Regions from separate parts of the Shewanella sp. SP1S2-4 genome, predicted to be linked through region 1. Evidence: predicted binding sites of a transcription regulator. Region 1 holds the regulator's gene; each other region holds the start of a gene.
The links. Region 1 encodes LexA, which represses DNA repair genes until DNA is damaged. Its sites were predicted from a motif close to TACTGTATNNNNATACAGTA; they were not measured.

Region 1 (4,455 bases):
TAATGAAGCTGAACCATAAATACAAAGTACCAATGTCTTTATGGTTGGTGGTTAGCACCCAGCGCATGATGCCCTTTGGCGCACCATGATGATGGTCATCATGGGCTGCGGTTTGATCTTGAGTCGTTGTGCTCATCATAATCCCCTACTGTCCATGGCTTGCGATATCAGCAGGTTGCACTGTATCGCCGGTATTGTTGCCCCAAGCATTGCGCTCATAGGTAATGACTGCTGCGAGTTGCTGTGGGCTGAGTTGTTTGCCAAATGCTTGCATAGCCGTGCCTGTTTTGCCGTGCATCACAATATCGAGATGATTGGCGACGGGCCCAGTGGCGATAGCACTGCCAGCGAGGGCGGGGAAGGCGGGTGGTATGCCAGCTCCCGTCAACTGATGGCAGGCCGCACAAGTGGTGGTGTAGACAGTTTCACCTTCGGCCATCAGTGCCTCATGGGTGAGAGTGGGGAGGCTCGCCGGATCCACTATGGTTGCGGAGTCGACAACTGCTGCGGGCTCAGTTGTAGGTGCGGGAGTTGGGGTCGTATTGGCTGGTGCGGTAGCAGGTGCCTGTGTGCCTGCACTACCGTTCATGTGCTCGTTGACGTCTTTGGCCTGTACAGCATCGCCAGTATTATTGCCCCAAGCATTACGCTCATAGGTAATCACAGCGGCAATTTCTTGTGCAGTCAATTGCTTACTAAAGGCTTGCATAGCCGTACCCGTTTTACCGTTGAGCACAATTTCAAGGTGGCCGCTGAGCGGTCCCGTTGCTATCGGACTGCCTTTGAGGTGTGGGAATACGCCTTGTAACCCCTCGCCATTGGGCTGGTGGCAGGCTGCGCAGTGCCCGAGGTAAACTTGCTCACCTTGGGTCATCAGATCATCTTTGCTAAGGGTCTGTGATAAAGCGGCTTGAGCGGCTTCTGCCGCCGCGCCTGCGGCTTGTTTCTGCTCCGTCACCCAAGCTTCAAACTCGGCTTCGGGTATGGCTTGCACTACGATCGGCATAAAACCATGGTCTTTACCGCAAAGTTCGGCGCATTGACCACGGTAAATACCGGGTTTGTCGATGCGAGTCCAAGCCTCATTGATAAATCCTGGGTTGGCATCTTTCTTCACGGCAAAAGCAGGTACCCACCATGAATGGATGACATCTTCAGAGGTCATCAAAAAGCGGATTTTGCGATTTATCGGCAGAACGAGCGGCTTATCGACCTCCAATAGGTAGTGTTCACCCTTGGTTTCGGTACCGTCGATTTGTGCTCTAGGGGTTGCGAGTATGCTGTAAAAATCAATGTCTTGATCGAAATAGCTGTAATGCCATTTCCATTGGGAACCCGTGACTTTAACGGTCAGATCGGCGTCGCTGGGATCTTCCATCGCAATTAAGGTTTTTGTCGCAGGAATCGCCATTAAGATCAAAATGATAAATGGCAGAATCGTCCAAGCGATTTCAACTTTAGTGCTTTCGTGAAAGTGGGACGCGACAGCGCCTTTGGATTTTCTGTGGTTGATCATGGCGTAAATCATCACGCCAAAGACCACAAGGCCAATGGCGCAGCAGATATACAAGATGGTCATGTGCAAGTGATAAACCTTGCCACTGATCTCGGTTACGCCAGGGGTCATGTTGAACCGCATGTCCGCGGCGGCCAACGGTGGTGCGAATAACACCACGAGTAAACAATACAACAATTGCTTCACAAGACTTCTCCTCTGCCAATTGCGAATAGCAACTACAAAGAAGAGCAACACAGTAAGTCTCAACTCTATGCAAACTCTTCAGTTCCCAAAAAAGCTTTTTTGACTTCAACGTGCGTTGGCGGCTGTTACTTTTAATTAAGTATTATTACTGCTGGTATTAGCCACGCTGGCACATACGACTGAAATAAATCTGTTCTCTATTTTTAGTGGCATTTTGAACTCGATTACGGCTCGATTTATTTGCCACGGGCGGCGATATATCATCGCCGACTAAACCAACCATACTTGCTGTTTAAATATTGATCAAGATCACTTATTTATCTAATTGTCTGAAAAATTGCCAAAAAAAAGCCTCACATTCATAGGCGAGGCGGCTTTCAAGGTAAAAAATTAAATGAATATTTAATGTACAGCACTAAAAAAAGATTGTTGGCCGAAGAGGCTACCTTGCTCAATGCGTACGTCGCCATGTAAGTGACTGTTTACGTCTTCTAGCACTATGCCCATGGCGCGGGCACTTTTAGCGACAATTTGCAGGCGACGATTATCGCGTGCATCCAATGATTGGGTCCAGGTAATAACCGCACTGGACGTACCACTTGTTAAGGCTTTTTCCATTGCCCACAGGGTTTCCACTTCATCTTTCGCGTGCACCAGCAAGACTCTGTCCATACGCACGCCTGCATTGGCGAGCATTTGTTTGTAGCCAATACTCGGTGGGTTGATGAGCACTAACCAACGGCCCTGTTGGCTTAACTGGGCGAGTTGCGCACTCAGATGGATTAATTCTTGGCGGCCTTGAGTCTTAGTTGGCATGCAGGCGATAGGTGCGTGGTGCCAGTCATAGTCGGCATCACGGACTTCATCGAGCCACAAGCCCGGATGGCGGGGTGCATTGCCAAGTAGTTTGTTCATAGCCAATCTCCATTACGGATCACACCGACGGCGAGTCCTTCAATTGTTAAACTTTGATAGCCTAAATCCACTTTTATCGGGGAATAGTCTTCATTTTCGGCGTGTAGATAGACCACATTGCCTTTTTTTTCGAAACGTTTAACAGTGACATCGTCGTCGACTCTAGCGACAACCACTTGACCATTTCTAGCTTGTTGTACTTTATGAACAGCCAGCAAATCTCCTTCGAGAATGCCGATATTCTTCATGCTGTCGCCTTTAACCCGCAGTAAGAAATCGGCGGCGGGATGGAACATGCTCGGGTCGACTTGGTAGTACTGTTCGACATGTTCTTGGGCAAGAATAGGTTCGCCAGCAGCCACTTGACCGATAAGTGGTAAACCTGTTTCAGTTAAATCTTCGACTTCCGCAGGTAGGCGAATGCCCCGCGATGTGCCTGGCATGATCTCAATGCAGCCCTTTTTCGCCAACGCTTTAAGATGCTCTTCAGCCGCATTGGCGCTCTTAAAACCTAAACGGGTCGCGATTTCTGCCCGAGTGGGTGGCATGCCAGTATCGGCAATATTTCGTTTAATTAGCTCTAAAATTTCAGCTTGGCGTGGCGTCAAAGGTCTCATGGTGTTTCCTGTTTTTCTATACAGTTACTGTTAGTATATACAGTATTATTTGCAGCGCAAGTATTAACCACTTTTTAGCTATGTTGGAGAGAATTAGCGAATATTACCCATAGTCTGGTATTCTACCGGGCTAGTAAACGTACTTAATTGCATAAGAATAATGCCTAAACACGACTCTCTTTGGTTGAAATCATTACGCTGGATCCAAAAACACTTAGTGCACACTATTGTTGTGCCTCAGGATCCCTTTGCCGATCTGAATCTGGATGCCTCCAGACCCCTTGCTTATGTGATGAAAACGGAATCGCTGAGTGACATCGCTGCCCTGAGTGAAATAACGGCTAAGTTAGGACTACCGAGCCCCTATGAGCCCTTAGTGGCGAATGGTGTGATTGCGCCTCGGGTTGTCTGCCTCCAGGGGCGTAAGCCGCTGTTTGGCGAGCGTGCCGGTAACGAGCCTTTCCTCGAATGCTTTATGCGTTTGTTAGCCGTGCATAAGGAGCGCCCTGAATTAGACATTCAATTGGTACCCGTGAGCCTGTATTGGGGCCGCACACCAGGGAAAGAAGATGACACTATGAAGGCGGCTGTGTTTGAGCGGGAAAACCCGACTTGGCTGCGCAAATGCTTGATGATTCTATTCTTAGGTCGACATAACTTCGTGCAGTTTTCGAATGCGGTATCCCTGCGTTATATGGCCGACGAGCATGGCACCGACATGGGGATTGCCCATAAGTTAGCGCGGGTCGCGCGGGTGCATTTCCGTCGTCAACGCAAGGTGATGACAGGGCCTGTGCTGCCAAACCGCCAAGCACTGTTTCATTCGTTGCTCAAATCTGAATCGTTGCGTAAAGCGATTCAAGAAGAAGCCGTCAGTAAGAAGATTTCAGAGACCCAAGCGCGCGAGACAGCCATTGAGTATCTCGATGAAATCGCTGCAGATTACTCAGATAGTTTAGTGCGTATTGCCGAGCGTTTCTTAACTTGGTTATGGAACAAGCTTTACAGCGGGATCAATATCAAGGGTGCCGAGCAAGTTCGCCAGTTGCACCACGATGGTCACGAGATTGTTTATGTGCCTTGCCATCGCAGTCACATGGATTACCTGCTGTTATCGTATATTTTGTACTATCAAGGTATGGTTCCGCCGCACATTGCCGCAGGTATTAACCTCAACTTCTGGCCCGCTGGACCTATGTTCCGTCGCGGTGGTGCCTTCTT
Region 2 (4,455 bases), on a different contig from region 1:
AGCAAGGGCCTGAATCGGTTTACTATTTACTTGAGCAAGCCTTAATCAACACGGCTTCTGGGACAGTCGTGAACCCGTTATTTTTAAATCATTTCGGTCAAATGCTCGACTACAACACTAACCCGATATTTGCCCTGCTGCATGAGGCGATCTACTGCCAGCACTCAGCTTCACAGTGGGCGGCGCACAGAGTGAGACAACAATTCCCCGCCTTTAACTATCAGCAAGGTAAGCCGTTTTTATTCACTGGCGAGATGATTTACCCTTGGATGTTTGACCAATTCAGTCACTTAGTACCGCTTAAAGCCGCGGCAGAAATCCTAGCCCATAAATCAGACTGGCCTGCACTGTATAGTCTTGAACAACTGGCGCAAAACCGCGTCCCCGTTGCCGCAGCCATTTACAGTGAAGATATGTTTGTCGAGATGCAATACAGCCTAGAAACCGCGCAACAGGTCGGCAGGCTAAAGTATTGGCTAACGTCAGAATATGAACACAACGGCATTCGCATGGATGGTGAGCACATACTGGATAAGCTCATCAGCTTAAACCGAGGCGATACCTTAAGATAAAGGTTAATTTTAAGGGCTAATTAAGTTAACGCTGACATTATAAACCTGCTCCTCATCTATTGAGTGATTTTGGCAAGTTTCAACGACCTATTTCCGTATGAGTAAACCGTTTTGGTTTACTCTTTTTTTTGCCAAAATTTAGGGCTATTTCGCGCCATTGTTATACCAATCACATTAAATATCTAATCAGTTCAGAGCCTCACAGGCATCTCAATCCAAGGCGCATTGACGCAGAAATGGTTATTCCCTTTTAAGTCAATGCAACACCGGAGTGGGATGCCTGTGTGGCTCCCGAAGGGCGGGTTTCAACGCGCTTTATACTGCGTTCAAAGCTTTCGACAGAGCACCACTATGCCTTCAGCGTTCGCCTTGTCTAAAGCGCGTTAAACTCCCGCTGAATGAACAGATATTTAATACGATTGGTATTAATGGCCGGAAATGCCCCTAAAACCAATGACACTCGTGCCTATCAAACCTCAGCCGCCACTTTGCGTGTTCGACTCCGAGTCCCTGAACTCGCAATCGACTTTTTCGCACTGCTACTTGTCGTTGTACTTGTTTTAGCGGTACTTGCCGTGCCAGTGCGTTTTGCAGAGCTAGAGGCTTTACGGTAAGGCGACTTGCGATAACCGGATTTATTCCCAGCCGTTTTACGATAACCTTGGCCTTTTAAACCATTAAGCGCGGTGGGCAGTTGCGCTCCTGCGTTTTGAATAAGCGTGGATAAAGTGCCGAGCAACGGTTGCATAAAGGCTTGATAGGAGGTTTCTTTATGACAAATACCGTTCAAGCTTGCTTCCCAAAGGGCAGTCATGTCTGGCGTTGTTGCACTCGCAGGCAGGCTGTTAATTAATCCCTTACCCACATCCGTCGAAACGATAGATTTACCTAAGCGTTGTAAAAAACCGCGTTTAAACAGTAGTTCAATAATGCCTGCACGGGTGGCTTCAGTACCTAAGCCATCGGTTTCTTTAAGAATTTTACGGATCTCAGGGTCGGTTACGTAACGGCTAATCCCCGTCATAGCACCAAGTAAAGTGGCATCGGTAAAGGCCTTTGGCGGCTGAGTATTTTTCTCAAGTAACTCGCCTCGAGTACAATGCAAAGCCTGCCCTAGTTTCAGAGGCGGTAATTGGCCGATAAACTCGTCATTCTCCTCATCATCCTTACCCGCATTTTCCTCCGTCGACTTGTTGCCACTCGCCTTACTGCCATTTGGCTCTTGGCGGGCAAAGAGCTGCTTCCAGCCAAGAGATTTATCCTGACGCGCCTTGGTATTAAATAAGCCGCCCTCAATTGTCACTTGTACTGTGGTTTCACTGTAACAATAGGCCGGATAAAACTGGGCTAAGTACTGGCGGGCAACATGAAGATATAACTGCCTCTCACGCTGACTCAAGCTGGATAAGTTAGCTGTCTTCTCGGTAGGAACAATGGCGTGGTGGGCATCCACTTTTTTATCATCCCATGCCTTGGATTTAAGCCGTGGATCGGGGGCATCGGCGCCTTGCAGTAACTCAGCGGCACCACCGCTAATCGCCTTAAGAACCGACGGCGCTAGGCTATGTTGCTCGACGGGCAAATAACGGCTGTCGGAGCGGGGATAAGTAATGAGTTTATGGCGTTCATACAAACTCTGGCAGGTATCGAGCACATCCTTAGCACTCATGCCAAACCGTTTTGCCGCATCAATTTGCAACGCGGATAAGCTGTAGGGCAAAGGCGGATTCTGTTTCTTGTCCTTAGCCACTAATTGAGTCACTAAGGCAGGTTTATCACTGATGCGACTCACCACATTTTGCGCTAACCCTCTGGCTAGTACTCGCCCTTCTTCGTCCATATACGGCTGACAAGCTTCGCTGGGTTGCCACTTAGCGCTGAAGGTTTCCTGCTTTTCGGTCGCCAAATGCGCTAGCACTTCATAGAAAGGTTTAGATTGAAAATTGGCAATCTCTTCATCACGGCGCACCACTAGCCCGAGTAAAGGCGTTTGCACTCGCCCGACGGACAATACGCCTTGATAACCAACCTTTTTACCTTGGATAGTGTACGCGCGGGTCATATTCATGCCGTAGAGCCAATCGGCACGACTACGGGCTAAAGCCGATGTGGACAAAGGAATAAACTCGCGATTACTGCGTAGCTGCGTTAGCGCCCGTTTTACGGCTTGTGGGTTTAAGTCGCTGATCAGTAAACGCTGAGTTTGATGTAACTTGTCACCCCTCACGCCAAGATAGGCAATCACTTCATCCACGAGTAATTGCCCTTCACGATCGGGATCGCCTGCATTAACCAGCGTGTTAGCTTGTTTGACTAATCGTTTCAGCACTGTGAGTTGGCTGCGAGTTGCGGCCTTAGGTTTTAGTTGCCACTTGTCCGGCACTATTGGCAAGTGCTCGAATTTCCACGACTTAAATTCGGGATTATAGGCATCAGGTTCTGCTTGTTCGAGCAAGTGACCTACGCACCAAGACACGCAATCGCCATTGGCGGCTTCGATAAATCCATCGCCTTTTTTATGGGGTTTAGGCAATACATCGGCAATGGCCCGCCCTAGGCTAGGTTTTTCAGCGATATAGAGGATCATACAAACACCAAGCACTGGATATAATTACAGTATAATTTAGCCCAAACGCCCGTTGAGTGCAAATTTCTGTGACAAACCGAGCTTAAATACCAAAGCTAAAGTGTAAATTCAATTGCGAATAGTTCTCAACAACTACTAGAATGCACTAAATTTTAGAGGAGTGGCTATGAGACAGTTTGCAATAAATGCGCGGCAGGCGATGACAATCAGTCCAGCATTGATATTAAGATTCAATCAGTTACTGCTATTTCATAGCCTGATGTTACTCGCGATAAGCATGCTCACCAGCACTTGGCTGGGACAAATGAAAATCATCAACATGCCTTTAGCTTGGGGATTCATGCTAGTAATGCCCATTGCGGTGAGTTTATCGCTACTGCTAAAACACCAAGTCACCCGCCATAGCTTAAGCAGCTTATTCGGGGTGTGGATGCTGCTGTGGATCTGGGGATAAACACGGCAAACCTATGGCAGAAAAGATCAGCAGCCTCGCATGCGGATGTCGAGAACAGCAAACACTCATAGAAGTTTCCCCTCCCCCAATCGCGGCACCTTTCCCAAGTGGCGGTTACCAATTCATAAAAATCCATAAAAAAAAGCCAGTGACATTATCACTGGCATCACTGGCTTTTTATCCGCCTAACGTTTCACCTTATGGGTGACAGACGTTATGCAGTTCTAAGTTAGTACCGATATCTTTATTGCGATCCGCTTTAGCATCGTCATTACGCAGTTGCGTCAAGTGATCTAAATACGCTTGATCTACATCGTTAGTGATGTAATGACCATCGAAAACAGAGGTTTCGAAACGCTTAATCGCTGGATTTTCCATTCTTACTGCTTCGATTAAATCAGGTAAGTCTTGGAAAATAATGCCATCAGCACCAATTAACTTGGCGATTTCATCGGCATCACGGCCATGGGCGATCAACTCGTTTGACGTTGGCATATCGATACCGTACACGTTCGGGAAACGAATTTCCGGCGCTGCAGAGGCAAAGTACACTTTCTTGGCTCCCGCTTCACGGGCCATTTCGATGATTTGCTCTGACGTCGTACCGCGAACGATAGAGTCGTCCACCAGCAAGACATTTTTGCCTTTGAATTCAGTGTTAATCGCATTCAATTTACGACGCACTGACTTCTTACGTTCCTGTTGACCCGGCATGATAAAAGTACGGCCAATATAACGATTTTTCACAAAACCTTGGCGGTATGGTAAGTCCATGCAACGAGCAATTTCCAGCGCGATATCGCAAGAGGTTTCAGGAATAGGGATCACCACATCGATATCGT
Region 3 (4,455 bases), on a different contig from region 1:
TGAGCTTAGTTTATAAGTTTCATATATTATTAAAACAAACAAGATTGAGAGCTTAAATTCCAAATATGAAACTTAATTATTCCTTAGACGATATGCGCTTATTTTGGGTGGTGGCACAACAAGGGAGCTTTAAGCTCGCGGCGCAGCACTTAGGCATTCCACCTTCAACCTTAAGCCGTCGAATCAATCTGTTAGAACAATCATTAGGCCTGCGTTTACTGCACAGAGACGCCCATAGAGTCAACCTTACCGCTACAGGCCTGCGGTATCTCGAACTCTGCGGCCCGCTGTTTATCGAGTTAAACCAGGTATCCGGTGAGTTGCATGCGGATAAACATCAAGCGGTTGGCAAATTGCGGATCTCGGCGCCCATCAATACAACCTATCGCTGGCTGGGTGAATCACTCAACGCCTTCCAACGGCATTATCCCAATATTGATATCGATTTAAGTCTGTCGAACATGAATATTGATGTCAGTGAAAACGCCATCGATATCGCCTTTCGAGTGGGTGAACCTAAAGATCCCGATTGGATTGCAAGGCCGCTCACCACGATTAGCTTTGTGCTTTGCGCCAGCACACCGGCAATCCAGTGGCATACACTGCAATCCATAGAAGAACTGGATCTGCATCCGGTTATCATCGCTAAGCCCACAAAAACGTGGCGTTTACAGCACAAAAGCACTGGGCAAAATGTCGAGTTTGAGCCAAGAGGTAACATCAAATTAGCCGTCGATGATATGGCGATCGCCAGTCAGGCTGTAGTGGCGGGGCTCGGTATTGGACTATTACCCATCAGCATGGCGAGTGAACAGATACAAAGCGGCAAGCTCGTTCAAATACTGCCAGAATGGCAAGGTATTCCGCGCACAGCCTACTTGATGTATCGCGATCGGGACAACCTGCCCTTACGGGTCAGACTGTTAATTGATTTTATGTTGGCAAATCCACCCGAGGCTTATTGAGCCATTCAGGCGTGAGTCTGCGGCGTATCGACTCAGTAAACAGCTAGAGCGCTAAATCAAGCTGAGTCTGGGCATTTGGGATTTCGGGCACTGCGAGGATAGAATCGGCGAGTCCTACCGAAATACCCAATAGACGAATGCCGCGCCCCTCTTGCCTTGCCATCGCCTGTGCGAGTAGATCATAAAACATCACAATCGAGACTTCATCACTACGATGCTCAATGGTGGTTTGCTTGAAATCATTAAACTTGAGCTTGACCACTTGCTTGTGAATTTTGCGCTCTTTAGCGCTGCGGCTCAAACGTAGGGCTAATTCTTGGATCAATCCCGGCATCACTTGTTGGCACTGCTCTAGGCTATAAATATCCTTTGCCAGCGTAGTTTCAACACCCACTGATTTACGCTCCCTGTCGGCGGAAATGCCCCGCTCATCGATGCCTTGGGAACGCTCAATCAAGACGCCACCAAATTTTCCGAATCGCGCCAATAACTCAGGTTTAGAGTAGGCTTGCACATCACCACAGGTATTGAGCCCAAGCGAGGAGAGCTTTTCGGCGGTGACTTTGCCAACACCGGGAATTTTACGTAGCGATAAGGTTTTAACAAAATCAGGGAGTGTCTCTGGGGTAATCACATATTGGCCATTTGGCTTATTCAGATCCGAGGCAACCTTAGCTAAAAACTTCACTGGTGCTATGCCAGCCGAAGCGGTTAACCCCGTTTCGGCTAAGATATCGCGGCGAATGGCCTGCGCAATCAAGGTCGCCGAGCCCTTATATTGTTGGCACTCACTCACGTCTAAATAGGCTTCATCTAAGGACAACGGCTCAATCAATTGGGTATAACGGGAGAAGATTTCACGAATTTGCAGCGACACATCTTTATAAACCTGCATCCGCCCAGGAACCAAAATGAGATCGGGACACAACTTAAAGGCATAGGCGGTCGCCATCGCCGAACGCACACCGAATTTACGCGCTTCGTAACTGCAAGTGCTGATAACACCACGACGATCGCTGCTGCCGCCCACAGCTAAAGGCTTGCCACGGTATTCGGGAAAGTCGCGCATTTCCACTGCCGCAAAATAGCAGTCCATATCGATGTGAATAATTTTTCGCACGTTGAATTCCTCCAACGCCAAAATACTGTATATAAAAACAGTAATCAAGTGTTCATCATCAATTTAGCGGGGATCGGGCGGGAAACCTAAAATTAAAAGAAGCCTAAGCTCCTTTTGTGAGTGCACTATGAGTGATGCCGTGATTGAGCTGATGGTCAGTGAGCAAATAGTTCACTGACCAACTTAGGCTTAAATCTTAAATTGGCCGATATTGCGAGTAAGTGCCCGAGTCATATCCTCAAACCCTTGCAAGCTTTGCGACAAGTCCTGACTCGACAGCAAAGACTGATCCGACAACCCCCGCACATTATCGACATTGAGCGCCACTTCCTCGGCTGCCACGGCTTGCTGATCGATTGCTACGGTTATTTCAACCGTTTGCTGTTGGATTGACATAATCGCCGTCGCAATATCATTCAGTGCCGCTTCGACCTGAGTCGTTAGCTCTTGCCCCGCTTTCGCTTGCTCAACGCCCGATTCCATCACTTGCTCAGCCTGCAATGCGCTTTGTTGCAAGGTTTGAATAATGCCTTGAATGTTAGCGGTAGAATCTTGGGTACGCGATGCCAACGTGCGCACTTCGTCGGCCACCACAGCAAAGCCACGACCTTGCTCACCCGCACGCGCCGCTTCAATTGCCGCATTCAATGCCAATAGATTAGTTTGTTCGGCAATGTTACGGATCACGCTCAAAACTTCACCGATTTGCTCTGAGCTATTGCGTAAGTGTTTAATCACTTTCGCCGCGGCGATCACTTGCTGCGACAGCGCTTTCATCCCTTCGGTCGCACGGGAAACAATCTGTGTACCATCGTGGGCTTGAGTTTGCGCCTTCTGGGCAAAATCATTGGCACGCTGGGCACTGACAGCCATTTCTTGACTGGTTTGCGCCATTTGCGTTGCGGCGGTAGCAACCGTATCTATCTGCTGCTTCTGCGATGAGACCGACGACACGGCTAAGTCGCAGATCTGCCGCGCATCGACAACACCCGTGCCTACCTCTTGGGTTAAGCTGCGCGTATCCAACAACATATGCTGCACTTTCTCGGCAAAGCGGTTAAAAGCATCGCCAAGTTTGCCTAACTCATCTTCTCGATCCATTAGAATACGTTTTGATAAATCACTGTCACCTTCGGCGATATCTTCCATCGCATCCAATAACTTAGCGAGTTGACGTCTAAAGGGTAGCAACATCAACCATACCGTCACGCCCATTAGCAGCATGATGCCTATGGCAACCATACTGGCATTCCAGAACGCAGCGGTCACTGGTGCTTCAATCACTTCGTGAGGCAACATAAAGGCTAAGTGCCACTTTTGTTTGGGATAATCGCCGCCCACAGTCACAAAGCTCACCCGTTGGGGCACGCCATTAAAAGTAACGTTAGCAAACCCTTGCGCTTCCCTTTGCATCTGTTGTCTTAATGCCGAAAACCCTGAGGTATCCTTAAACTGAGTATCCACTTGATTCGCCAAAGAACCCGGCGGGAAACGTTCTGAAAAACCAGGGAAATACACCAACTTGCCTTCGTCTGTCATCAAGAAAGCTTGGCCAAAGTCACGGTATTTGATCGGTGCCAGCAGGGATTTACCAATAGTATCAATCAAGATATCCATGCCGCCGATCCCAATCAGCTCACCATTGGCAGCATAAACAGGGGTTTTAACCGTGGCAGAAATTGAACCATCGTTCGCATCGACCGCAGGATCGCCAACAAACAAGCCACGCTGGTCAATCGCCTCCTGCCACCAAGGTCGTTTGTTGGTGTAGTAATCTGGGTCGCCATCGAAGCGGCCATTAAGGTCAAAGTACTCGAAGGTATTGGCCGAGCCAAAAAACACAGACTTAACATCGCTATCCCGATCGGAGAAAGACTTAAAGTAAGCAATAATGTCTTGATACTGGCGATCAGCCGCGAGATGACTGCCACGGGCGTGATACTGAGTAAACCATTTGACTAAACCCGGCTCGGCAAATACTGAATGGATCACTTGGCCCTTAGCAATAAAGTAGCCGCTGATCTCATTGGCTTTTAAGGCAACTAACGCCGAAATATCCGCATCGACTTGCTTTCGCGTGTTATCACTTTCTTTCGTTACCAACAAAGCGGCGACTAAGGTAAGCAGTACAGCAAGCGCTCCAACGATAGTCACCACTAACTGCAAACTTAGAGAACGTTTCATATATCCCATCAATCTTCCCGTCTGGCTGGCCAACAAGTTAACAATATGGCTCGCAAAAATAGTTTTACACGGTAACAATTTTTACCTGTTAACAACAGATGAAATCGCCATAAAAAACGTAAATAAGTATTTGTAAAGAAAGGATATTGGCTTTATAACAGGATTCGCTAAATTTAAGATATTTTG

Region 2: the regulator LexA is predicted to act here: its motif matches at 3,172-3,191, upstream of Q4Q52_RS09365 (DNA topoisomerase III).
Region 3: the regulator LexA is predicted to act here: its motif matches at 2,109-2,128, upstream of dinB (DNA polymerase IV).

Annotation. Positions count from the first base shown of each region.
Region 1 is NZ_JAUOET010000005.1:144,912-149,366, forward strand. It holds gene ctaD (cytochrome c oxidase subunit I) at 1-136, opposite strand, end outside; gene coxB (cytochrome c oxidase subunit II) at 146-1,702, opposite strand; gene Q4Q52_RS07715 (cell division inhibitor SulA) at 2,105-2,617, opposite strand; gene lexA (transcriptional repressor LexA) at 2,614-3,234, opposite strand; gene plsB (glycerol-3-phosphate 1-O-acyltransferase PlsB) at 3,395-4,455, shown strand, end outside.
Region 2 is NZ_JAUOET010000007.1:94,576-99,030, forward strand. It holds gene Q4Q52_RS09360 (alpha/beta fold hydrolase) at 1-572, shown strand, start outside; gene Q4Q52_RS09365 (DNA topoisomerase III) at 1,042-3,159, opposite strand; gene Q4Q52_RS09370 (hypothetical protein) at 3,326-3,613, shown strand; gene purF (amidophosphoribosyltransferase) at 3,812-4,455, opposite strand, start outside.
Region 3 is NZ_JAUOET010000027.1:17,075-21,529, forward strand. It holds gene Q4Q52_RS18500 (LysR family transcriptional regulator) at 66-965, shown strand; gene dinB (DNA polymerase IV) at 1,009-2,085, opposite strand; gene Q4Q52_RS18510 (methyl-accepting chemotaxis protein) at 2,275-4,278, opposite strand.